DNA from 3 places in the Sphingobium sp. FW305-3-2-15-F-TSA7 genome. Region 1 is predicted to be linked to each of the others. Evidence: riboswitches for the same ligand, from Rfam matches in the RefSeq annotation. Region 1 holds a riboswitch; each other region holds the start of a gene.
What was found. A riboswitch is a leader RNA that binds a small molecule or an ion and turns the genes downstream of it on or off. The one in region 1 is predicted to bind cobalamin.
Positions count from the first base shown of each region.

Region 2: another riboswitch for cobalamin. It lies ahead of AC3WN8_RS23935 (TonB-dependent receptor plug domain-containing protein); the one in region 1 lies ahead of AC3WN8_RS00730 (TonB-dependent receptor plug domain-containing protein).
Region 3: another riboswitch for cobalamin. It lies ahead of metE (5-methyltetrahydropteroyltriglutamate--homocysteine S-methyltransferase); the one in region 1 lies ahead of AC3WN8_RS00730 (TonB-dependent receptor plug domain-containing protein).

Region 1 covers NZ_JBYSZM010000001.1:148,719-152,724, reverse strand. Annotated here, with positions in the region: gene AC3WN8_RS00735 (DUF7676 family protein) at 1-554, opposite strand, end outside; gene AC3WN8_RS00730 (TonB-dependent receptor plug domain-containing protein) at 554-2,494, opposite strand; cobalamin riboswitch at 2,638-2,831, opposite strand; gene AC3WN8_RS00725 (phytanoyl-CoA dioxygenase family protein) at 2,859-3,551, opposite strand; gene AC3WN8_RS00720 (ABC transporter ATP-binding protein) at 3,548-4,006, opposite strand, start outside.
Region 2 covers NZ_JBYSZM010000035.1:72,305-76,310, reverse strand. Annotated here, with positions in the region: gene AC3WN8_RS23935 (TonB-dependent receptor plug domain-containing protein) at 1-1,576, opposite strand, end outside; cobalamin riboswitch at 1,658-1,853, opposite strand; gene AC3WN8_RS23930 (polysaccharide biosynthesis protein) at 2,133-4,006, shown strand, end outside.
Region 3 covers NZ_JBYSZM010000007.1:153,423-157,428, forward strand. Annotated here, with positions in the region: gene AC3WN8_RS07510 (acyl-CoA thioesterase/bile acid-CoA:amino acid N-acyltransferase family protein) at 1-62, shown strand, start outside; gene AC3WN8_RS07515 (acyl-CoA thioesterase) at 105-494, opposite strand; gene metE (5-methyltetrahydropteroyltriglutamate--homocysteine S-methyltransferase) at 484-2,790, opposite strand; cobalamin riboswitch at 2,908-3,125, opposite strand; gene AC3WN8_RS07525 (hypothetical protein) at 3,293-3,970, shown strand.

The sequences.
Region 1 (4,006 bases):
AGCCGGTCCCGCCCGTCGGTGGCGGTCCCGGTCAGGCGCGGAAACAGATCGTCCCACAAAGCCAGCCGATCCCAGTCGGGCGTGTCGGCGACGCGGTCCTCGGGTTTCAGGAATGGATTGGGCAGGAAGATCGTGATCTGCGGCTCGTCATGCCCGTTGAACATGCGGATACCCCAGGAGATCGGATGCCCCTCGGCATCGAGGCGCCGATAGAGCTCGACGCGGCCGGGGCTCCTGCGCACCGCAAGCACCGGATCGCTCGTACTCTTGGCGGCGAGGCAGAGATGGAAATGCCCCCTGGCGCCCCAATGGATGGTCAGATAGCCGCCCGCCGACAACGAGATGCGGTCGGGCTTGCCCGGGCATTTGAGTTCATAGGCCGCCCCAGGGATCAACGGCCCCCAGGTCAGCTTGTCCCAATGATCGTCGAACAGTTCGGTGTAGAGCGCGAACAGGAATTGCTCGTCGCGCGCGAGCGGCCAGACCTCCTCGGTGCGGCCATCCACCGTCGCGACGCGCTTCTCGATCGGGGCATGGGGGGCGAGCGCGTCCATCAGAAGCGCCCCCGGATGCCGGCATGGATCGATCGGCCGAGCGAATTATAGTTGAGCGCGGTCTCGTAATATCTGTCGAACAGATTCTCGACGCGGCCATAGATCTCGAAACTGTCGGTCAACCGCATCGATGCGCGCAGGTCGACCAGCGTATAGTCGCGCAGCACCACGCTGTTGGCTTCATTCTCGAACGCGTCGCCCGACCAGCGCACCGCCGCACCCAGCGACAGGCCGAAATCCCAGCGATAGCTGGCTTCGGCATTGGCGGTATGCGCAGGCAGCCGGCGCAGCGCCTTGCCGAACAGCGCGCCGGGCGAACGGTTCTCCGCATCGATCCAGCTATAATTGGCGGCGAGCGAAAGCCCGTCCAGATCGAGCGCACCGCCAAGCTCGATCCCACGGCTCTGGGTGCGCGTGACATTGTCGTAATAGCCGAGCCGGCCGATCGTGGTGGAGCCGGGCTGGAGGCAAAGCCCCTTGGGTACGCCCGAACAGCTGTAGAAGACGATCAGGTCGCGTGCGCTGCGATCGAAATATGTGGCCGACAGCGTGAGCGCGCGATCGAACAGGCGCTGCTCGATCCCCGCTTCCCAGCCCTTGGAGGTTTCGGGGCGCAGCGCGGCATTCCCGTACTGGCTGCCGAGTTGATACAGCGTCGGCGCCTTGAAGCCTTCGCCATAGCTCGCCCGGACAAGCGTCATATCGTCGAACAGCGACAGCACGGCACCGCCGCCGAACACGGTGTTGCCGCCGAAGCGGTCATGATCGTCGTGGCGGATGCCGGCATTAACCGTCAGCGGCGCCACGATCCGGGCCGAAAGCTGGGCATAGACGCTGTCGAGCCGCGCACGCGCGCGGATCGGCGCCGGGATCGCGGCGGTGGGGCTGGCCGGGATCGTCGCATAGTTGCGGAAGCGCGTATCCTCGCGCTCCACCCCGAAGCTCGCCTGCCAGCCCTCGGCGATCGTCGCGGTGCCCTGATATTCGTAGCGCTTCGCCCAGCCGGTGCTGTCGAGATTGCGCGGCCGGGCGCGGCGCGGATCGAAGCCGTCGCGATCGGTCTGGGTCGCGGAGACGGCGAAGCGGTTGACCAGCCTGCCGCCGAACAGCGGCACGACGATGCCGGCATAGCCGAACGCTTCCTCGCTGAGATTATAGGCGGGCGTATCGGCGGTGGTGGCGTCGATATCGACGCGCCCCGTCGAGTAGAGGCCGCGCAGATCGATCATCGCGCCGTCGCCGAGATCGATATTGAGTCGGGCATTGCCGCCACGATTGCGATAGCCGTCGCGCTCGGTCGCGCCGACGCGTGGCGACAGCGCGCTGATGCCGTCGGTGACGAAATTGAAGCCGGCGACGCGGAACCGCACGGGCCCGATGCTGCCGCCGATGCCGGCACGTGCGCTCACCGTCTCGCGCGAGCCCGCCTCGATATCGAAGCTCGCTTCGAGCGGACGGTCGGGCAAGGCGGTCACGATGTTGACGACGCCGCCGATCGCCTGGCTGCCCCACAGGATCGACTGCGGCCCACGCAATATCTCGATGCGCGCAGTATCGCCGATCATGAGGTTGGCGAAATTATAGCCGCCGCCCGTCGACGACGGATCGTTCAACTTGACGCCGTCGATCACCACCACGGTCTGGTCGCTGTCGGCGCCACGAATACGGACGCCGGTCGACGTGCCATAGCCGCCATTGCGCGTGATCGTGATGCCGGGTGTCCGCACCAGCAGGTCGGAGACGATCACCGCCTGCGATGCGTCGATCGCGGCCTTGTCGATCACGGTCAGCGATGCCGGCACCTGATCGGCGGTGACGGGAAGGCGCGTCGCGGTGACGACGATTGCCTCGCCGCCCTCGTCGATGGGGGATGGAGCCTCATCCTGCGCATAGGCGGCGGTCGAGAGCAATAGCGGGAGAAACGAAATGGACTTCAACATTGAGCGGCGTACCCCGGACAAATGGGCCGCGCTCAAGCGGAGTCATGCTGCCGAACGGGCATGCATCGACCCCCGCGAAAACGCGGTCCGTGCATGTCGTCGCTCGGGTTTACCCCCGTCCGCTCGGCACACCCTGTCCGCGCGAAAGACGACCGCGACGGGCAGGTCTCCTGGCTTGCGGGTCAATGCCGGTTCGTGCCGCCTTCTCAGGATCCTGGGGATCCCAATGGCATATGGCCCGATGGCTCGCCGCTCACAGTTGCAGGGGCAGCCGGGGTCTCGAACCCCGTTCCCTTTTCATCCCCGTCCCCGGGGAACCTTTCGCGGGTCCGGCATTAAGTCCGATGCTGCGGTGCGTCAACGCTCATCCCGCCTTGAACCAGATGACAAGCGCGAAGCGCGCGGCGCCCACCACCGGCAGCGTGCGGTGCGGGGTGAAGCGGTCGAGGAACAGCACGGTGCCCGCAGGACAATCGGGCTGGACACGCGGCAGGCCGGCAAGCGTCTCTTCAGGGATAGCGAAGCCATCGTCGCGCCGATGCAGGAAAGGCGTGGATCGTCTGCCGGGTACGACATCCAGCCCGCCATTGCCCGGGCCGGCATCGCTCAATGGCATCCACGCGGTGATGCGGACGCGGCCGCAACTCGTCCCGTCATCGATCGCGACATCCGAATGCCAGTCATGACGATGCTCGGGAAACGCCGCGATGCTGGCGCGGACGCGCATGACCGATCCAGCGATCGGCCGGTCCGCGAGCCGCGCGGCGGTATCGAGAAGCATGGGGCTGCCGGCCAGCGCGGCAAGGCGCGGCCCGCGATGCGCATCGGTACAGATCGCGACGCGCAGCAGATTGGCATAGGACCGCTCGGCCGCCGCGATGCGATCGAGCCTGTCGCCCAGCGGCACATCGGGCAGGCTGTGTTCGAACGGCATGTAGAGCGCACGCGCGACGCGATCGACCTGTTCGGCGATATCGTCGCGCGCCGCGCGGACGGTTTCCGGATCGAACAGCGGAACGGCGCAAAAACCCTGCGCGGCGAAGAGATCATCGGTCATAGCGGCTCCAGCGAACGGGCGATGGGCACGATCATCGGCGGGTCGATCATCGCGCTGATGCCGTAGACGCGGCGCAGGCGTTCGGCGGTCAGCACGTCGAGCGGCGCACCGTCGGCGACCAGCACGCCGCGATCCATCAACAGCAGGCGATCGCAATAACGCCCCGCCATGGTGAGATCGTGGAGCACCGTCACCACCAACGCCCCGGCGCACGCCTCACCTTGGAGCAGCGCCATGACGTCGATCTGATGCCCCGGATCGAGCGAGGCGAGCGGCTCGTCCGCCAACAGCGCGGGCGCCTCCACCGCCAGCGTCCGCGCCAGCAGCACGCGCGCGCGTTCGCCGCCCGACAATTCGGTCACCACCCGGCCGCGCAGCCCGGCGACGTCCGCGCGTTCGATCGCGCGTTCGACGGCATTGGTATCGGCCGGCGACATGGCGGACATCGGCGCCAG
Region 2 (4,006 bases), on a different contig from region 1:
CATCGGTGAAGCTGTAGGATGCGGTGAAATTCAACGCCTCGACCGGCTTCATCTCCAGCAGGAATTCCAGGCCCTTGGCGCGTGCCTTCGCAATATTGTCATAGGTACCGAAGGGGCGATTGGCACAGATGCCGGTGAGCGGCGCGATGCAGGAGATGAAATCGATCTGGTTGCGGGTACGGCGCTGGAACAGGGTGACGCCGGCAACCAGCGCGCCATCGAGCAATGTCTGTTCGATGCCGACATCATAGCTCTTCGCCTGTTCGGGGCGGAGCAGCGGATTGCCGTAGCCGGTGATGCTGTCGTCGAGCTGGAACAATGTCGGCGCCTTGAAGCCCTCGCCATAATTGGCGCGCAGCAATGTGCCGGTGCCCAGTTTCAGAGCCGCATTGGCGCCGATCGTGGTGTGGCCGCCAAATTGCTCATGATCGTCGTGACGGACGCCACCGGTCAATGTCAGCGCAGCGACCGGCTTGATCACGATCTGGCCATAGATGCTGTCGATCCCGGTCTTGGCGGCGGACGGCGAGAAACCGTCGTCGGTGAACAGTTTCGACGTCTCGGTCTCGGCACCGAAGACCGCGCGGAACATCTCCGACAACGTCAGATCGCCCTGATATTCGAAGCGTTCGGTACGGCCGCGCGCAAGGAAGGTCGGTGTCGTGCCGAAATCGGGATTGAAATTGTCGCGATCGATGTCGGCGATGGTGAAGGCGAGGCGGTTCTTCAGCCGTCCGTCGAACAGGCGGGCGTTGATCCCGGCATAGCCGTAGATCTCCTGCGCGGTCGAATATTCGTTGGTATCGCCAAAGGCGTAGGTCGGAGGCGCGAAACCGTCGAGATCGGTGCGGCTGTCGGCGAAGCTGCCACGCAGATCGACGTCGAAATTCTCGCCGAGCGCGATGCCGAGCCGGGCATTGGCGCTATACTGTCGATAGCCGTCACGCTCGGTGCCGCCGGCAAATTGCGACACGCCGTCGGTGCGAAACCAGTTGCCGCCGATCGAGCCGGAAAAGGCGCCGCTGCTGCCCGAGATCAGGGCAGTGGCGTTGGCGCTGTCATAGGATCCGTATTCGGCGCGGGCACGGGCCTGGAACCCTTCGCTCGGGCGTGCCGTCAGGATGTTGACCACGCCGCCCAGCGCCTGGCTGCCCCAGGGCACCGAATTGGGGCCGCGCACGACTTCGATCCGGTCGATGTTGCCGATCATCAGATTGCCGAAATCATAGGCGCCCGACGGCGCCGACGGATCGCCGACGCGCACCCCGTCGATCAGGACGAGCGTCTGGCCGTCCTCGGCGCCGCGGATGCGCACCGCCGTCACCGAACCGGGGCCGCCGGTACGCGTCACCGAAACGCCGGGCGTGCGCATCAGCAGATCGGTCGCGATCACTGCCTGGCTGCGCTCGATCGCGGCGCGGTCGATGACGGTGACGGCCTGGCCGGTCTCGTCGGCATCCTGCGCGGCGCCGATCGCGGTGATGACGATGTCGGCGCTGGCGTCGGCGGAGGCATCATTGGCCAGCGCAGGAGACGCGGTGGCGAGAATGATGGCGAGAGTCGATATGGTCTTCACGGATATGTCCCTTCGTTCAACGACGTCACGATGTCGCCAAACGAGGAAGACCTCGCCCGCCCGGTGCACCCCGCCCGTGTGGAAGAACGACGATGACGGGCAGGTCTCCTGGCTCCCGGGTCAACGCCTTGTTCGTGCCGCCTTCCCGGATTGCTCCAGTGGCATGTGGCACGATGGCTCGCCGGTTACAGTAGCGGGGGCTGCCGAGGCTTCGGCCATAGCCGCACCCCGTTCCCTTTTGATCCCGTCGCCGGGAACCCGTCATGAGCGGGCGCATAACCGTGCGGCACGTCGAACGCCAACCCTTTCTTGTCTGTGCAATGGTGGCGTTGCGGTCTTGCGCCGGTGGACGAGACCGATGAACATTGCTAGCGTCAACCGCTGCAATTCTGATCGCCTACCGACTGATAATTTGCTGTTGTCCGAGAAAATATGCCGAAAAATGAGATGTTTGTTCGATTGATCGTGCCGTTGTGTATATTCAGATACTGAAAAATTGGCAGATCTGTTGCTGTCCCGACATGTCGCTGAAAGTTGGATGGGAGTGGAGAACGCCATGTTCAAACGCTTCCCTCTGAGCTTCTTGGCCGAGTTGCCGCGCCCGGTGAAGAAAGCTCTTGTCATTCTGACGGACATGACATGCTGCGTCGTGGCGATGGTGATCGCGCTGTATCTCCGGCTCGGATTCATACCGGAGGTTACGAGACCACTGCTCCTCGCGACCGGAATGTCGATCTTCCTATGTGTGCCCATATTCTGGGGCATTCATATTTATCGCGCCGTTTTTCGGCACGTCGGTCCGCTCTCCATACTCACCATTGGGCGTGGCATCGTTCTTTTTGCGATCCCTTATGCGGGGTTGTTTACACTATATGGAATCCCCGGCGTGCCGCGGACCATCGGCCTGCTCCAGCCGGTCATATTGTTCCTGCTCGTCATTGGCTCCCGTGCACTCACCGTGCAATTGTTCCGCCTGTCCGAGAACGGATCGGCACCGGCGGCCAAACCGAATGTGTTGATTTACGGAGCTGGTTCCGCCGGCCGGCAGCTTGCCTCGGCTTTGCGTCAGGGAGGGCAGATGGAACTGCGCGGATATATCGACGACAGTTCCAATCTTGTGGGGCAGACCGTCGACGGACGACCCGTCTTTTCAAGGGAATCCGTCGCGGCGGACGTGGCGCGGCTTGGCATTTCTCATATCCTGCTTGCAATGCCGTCCGCGTCCCGACGCCGGCGCAATGAGATCATCGAATCGCTAACGAGCTTACCGGTCAAGATCCAGACTTTGCCGGGGATGATCGATCTGGTTCACGGGCGTGTTCACGTTTCCGATTTGCACGATGTCGATATTGAGGATCTGCTTGGGCGCGGCCGCGTCGTTCCTGATCCTCGATTGCTTGTCCGGAATATTCGCGGCGAGACCGTCATGGTGACGGGAGCGGGTGGTTCGATCGGCAGCGAGCTCTGCCGGCAGATCATCGCTTCCGACCCCGCGCATCTCCTTCTGTTCGAGCAGAGTGAGTATTCGCTTTATTCCGTTCATCAGGAATTGGCGTCCGCATTGGCCAAAAGCGGACAGAAGACCAATCTCGTGCCGCTTCTCGGGTCGGTCGAGGATGAAGCGAGGGTCGAATCCATTCTCGGTGAGTGGCGGCCCCTCACCGTCTTCCATGCCGCGGCCTATAAGCATGTGCCGTTGGTCGAGTATAATCCTGTCGAAGGCGTCCGGAACAATATTTTCGGTACCTATTGCATGGCGCTGGCGGCACGCAGGCACATGGTGGCGAATTTCGTGCTGATCTCCACCGACAAGGCTGTCCGTCCCACAAGCATCATGGGCATGACGAAGCGTCTGGCTGAGCAGGTCCTCCAGGCATTGGCGGCGGAAGATGGCGCGACGCGCTTCTCAATGGTGCGTTTCGGCAATGTCCTGGGATCGAGCGGCTCGGTTGTGCCGCTGTTTCGAAATCAGATTCGCGAAGGTGGGCCGCTTACCATCACCCATGCGGATATGACGCGCTATTTCATGCTGATACCCGAAGCAGCTCAACTTGTTATACAGGCAGGCGCGATGGCCGAAGGTGGAGAGGTCTTCCTGCTTGATATGGGCGACCCTGTTCGCATCATGGATCTGGCACGGAAGATGATAGCATTTTCAGGCCTTTCGGTTCGTGATGCGAGCAATCCTGATGGGGAGATCGACATTCTCGAGATCGGCTTGCGGCCCGGTGAAAAGCTGTATGAAGAACTGCTTATCGCGGGTGATACGGTCTCTACGACTCACCCGTTGATCATGAAGGCGAATGAGAGCTTCGTGCCCTGGTCTGAGCTGGATGCGCGGTTGAAGGCGCTCCGCGAAGCACTCAAACGTCAGGATGGCGATGCGACGCTGCGCATGCTCAAGGAACTCGTGCCGGAGTATATCGAAAG
Region 3 (4,006 bases), on a different contig from region 1:
TCTGGCCGAAGCTGCTAAGCTTTCTCGCCCAACAGCTTCGGCCAGAGCAGCCGGTCAGATAAGAATGGCAGGCCGTTTCGCCGTCCAACCTTATTCGAACACAGCTATGCCATGGGTTTCACCGGTCGCGGTCGCCGGTCCTGGCCGACCGCGACAAAAGCGAAAACCGCCTGGGTCACCTTGTTGGCATCGTCCGAATGGCGATCGCGCGCCCAGGCTTCGACCTCGACATGCATCGAGGTGCGGCCGACCTTGACGAGCCGCGCGAACACCGAGACTTCGTCACCGACGAACACCGGCCGGTGAAAGGCCATGCCCTCCACCGCGATCGTCACCGCGCGGCCGCCGGCATGGCGCGAGGCGACCGAGGATGCGGCCAGATCCATCTGGCTCATCAGCCAGCCGCCGAATATGTCGCCATAGACATTGGTGTTGGCCGGCAGCGCGGTCACGCGGACCGCTGGCGCCTCCTGCGGCAATGCCTCACCCGGCATGGTAGGCCCCGCGCACGCGCATGCGCTGTGCCGCGCCGACCATCGCGATCAGCGCGGGCCGCACTTCCTCCCATTTGCGGGTCTTGAGCCCGCAATCGGGATTCACCCAGAGCTGCCCTGCCGGCAGTCGCTTGCCCGCCTGCGCCAGCAATGCCGTCATCTCGGCCTCGGCCGGGATGCGCGGCGCATGGATGTCGTAGACGCCCGGCCCGATATCGTTGGGATAGGCATAGTGGGCGAACGCATCGAGCAGCTCCATTTGCGAACGCGCCGTCTCGATCGAGATCACATCGGCATCCATCGCGCCGATCGCGGGCAGGATGTCGTTGAACTCCGAATAGCACATATGCGTGTGGATCTGGGTCTCGTCGCGCACGCCCGAGGCCGCCAGGCGGAAACATTCGACCGCCCAGTCGAGATAGGCCGGCCAGTCCGCCCGGCGGATCGGCAGCCCTTCGCGCAGCGCCGCCTCGTCGATCTGGATCACCTTCGCGCCGGCCGCTTCGAGATCGATCACCTCGTCGCGGATCGCCAGCGCGATCTGCCGGCAACTTTCGGCGCGCGGCTGGTCGTCGCGCACGAAGGACCAGTTGAGGATCGTGACGGGGCCGGTCAGCATGCCCTTCATCGGCCGGTCGGTCTGGCCCTGCGCATAGCGCCACCAGTCGACGGTCATCGCCCTGGGCCGCGACACGTCGCCATAAAGGATCGGCGGCCGCACGCAGCGCGAACCATAGCTTTGCACCCAGGCGCTGCGCGTGAAGGCGAAACCCGAAAGCTGCTCGCCGAAATATTGGACCATGTCGTTGCGTTCGAACTCGCCATGGACGAGCACGTCGAGGCCGATCTCCTCCTGCCACTTGATCGCGGCCCTGGTCTCGATCCGCAGGAAGCGGTCATAAGCGGCATCGTCGATCTCGCCGCGGATATGGGCCGCGCGCGCCTTGCGGACCTCGGCGGTCTGCGGGAAGGATCCGATCGTCGTCGTCGGAAAGGCGGGCAGCCCCAGTCGCGCCTGCTGCGTTTCCTTGCGCGCCGCAAAGGGCGAACCGCGCTGCGTCATCGCGATATCGACGGCGGCGACGCGGCGCGACACCGCCGGATCATGGATGAGCGGAGACGCCTTGCGCGATCGCACCGCATCGCGCGAGTCCGCGAGTTCGACGGCGACGCTGTCCCGCCCCTCGTTCAGCGCCTTCGCCAGCAGCGCGAGTTCGCGGATCTTCTGGACCGCAAAGGCCAGCCATTGCTTCACCTCGTCGTCGAGCGCGGTTTCGAGCGCAAGATCGACCGGGGTGTGCAGCAACGAGCAGGAGGGCGCGAGCACGACGTCGCGCACGGCGGCAACGGGCTCGATCCGGTCGAGCAGCGCTTCGAGATCGGCACGCCAGACATTGCGCCCGTCGACCAGCCCAAGCGACAGCAGCAAATTGGGCCGCACCGCCGCGAGCACGTCATCGAGCTGTTCGGGCGCACGCACCAGGTCGACATGCAGCCCGTGCACCGGCAACTCGGCGGCCAGCGGCAGATTGTCGCCGAGCGCGCCGAAATAGGTGGCGAGCATCAGCTTCGGTCCCTTGGTCGCGAGCCGTGCATAGGCCGCCCGCAATGCCGTGCGCTGTGCGTCATCGAGGTCGAGCACCAGGCAGGGCTCGTCGATCTGCACCCAGTCGGCGCCCATTTCGTGCAGCTTCCACAGCACATCCTCATAGACCGGCAGCACCGCATCGAGCAGCGACAAGGGTGCGACGTCGCGGCCTTTCGCCAATGTCAGGAAAGTGACGGGACCCAACAGCACCGGGCGGGTCCTGTAACCGAGCGCCCTGGCCTCGGCGAACGCATCGAGGATCCGGGTCGACGACAATGCGAAGCGCTGCCCCGCATGAAGTTCGGGCACCATATAATGATAGTTGGTGTCGAACCATTTGGTCATTTCCTGCGCGGTGCTATCGAGCGCGTGCACGCAGCCCGCATGCCCGGCAGTCTGCGCGCCGCGCGCCATCGCGAAATAGACGTCGAGGCCGACCGCCCCGCCCGTCCAGCCATAGCGCGCCGGCACCGCGCCCAGCATCGCACTGGTGTCGAGCACATGATCGTAAAGCGAGAAATCGCCCGACGGCAGGATATCGGCGCCGATCGCTTTCTGCCGCGCCCAGGCGGCGGCGCGCAGCCCCTGCGCCGCCGTCCCGAGCGCGGCAGCATCGCTCTTGCCCGCCCAATAGCTTTCGAGCGCGAATTTCAGCTCGCGCCGGGGGCCGATACGCGGGAAACCGAGAGTGGCAACGGTTGCGGTCATCGTCTTCAAACCTTGCTTGGGGCAAGGGCATGGCCGGACACGCGCGCATGGGGCTCCGCGCCCGATGGACAAGTCCGGGCGCAGCCATGCATGCGGCCTGACCGGGCACCCCGCCGGAGGACGTTATCTGACGAGGCAGGTCTCCTGGCTCGCGGGTCGACATGGCGGTCCGGCCTTCCCAATCCCTTGCCGGATCAGTGACACGAATTGGACCGCCACTCACCGCTCACAGTTGCGGGGGCAGCGCCGGACTGATCCCAAGGGACGTCACCGGCTTCCCGTCTTAGCTCCGCGACGCAAGCACGACGCGGAGAACCTCGACAGGCTCAGAATAGCGCCGCCCGAAACCGTGTCAATCAATATATAAAGAATTCTTTATATCAGTCATATTAACTGGCGAGAGCGCTTCACCTGCATCGGCGCCCCGATCCGGCGATATTGCGGAGTTCGCATTCGTACGACTCCGCTTGCCGATCTCCGCTTTCGCTGGCAGGTTCTGTGCATGCTCCTCCTTGTCGCCCTGCCCTTCATGATCGATGCGGGCGCCGCCATTTCGCGGAGCGATCGGCTTTCCGCTCCGCCCCCGGCCAGAACGGTCGGCGCGACACCGGCAATGTCCCGCTGCCTGATCTCCAAGGATCAAGCCGCGAGCGCACGTCTGGCGCAATCCATTCCGGGCAGCGACGATGAAAAGGCCGCGTTCGCGGATCTGGCGCGATCAAGCCCGCAATGCTTCGAACAATCCGGGGCTCAAATGGGATCGGATCAGCAATTGCGCCTGGGCGCGCATATCGCCGAAGCACTTTATGTGCGGCACATGGCACGACGGGCCCAGCCGGCACGGCCGCTCGCGCCCGAGGAACAAGCCTCTTTCGACCAGGCGATCGCACTGAAGACCGAAAATTGGTCCGCCGGCGCTGCGGCCGGAGAATGCCTCGTCGCACATGATCCGCAAGCTGGCGACCGATTGATCCGCGCGGACCAGGATTCGAGCAAAGAGGCGCAGATTCTGGACTCGTTCGTCGCGGCGCTTCCATCCTGCCTGTATCAGGGGCGGCGGTTGAGCCTGAACCGCAAGGATCTCCGCTTCCAGATCAGCAGGGCGGTCTATCGTCAGACCCTGGGGAGTCTGCCGGCCTATCTGTGGGAAAAGAGATCGCCTTATGTCGGGGTACGGTGAGTATCGCTCATCGAGCCCCCGATATCCGCATCTGAC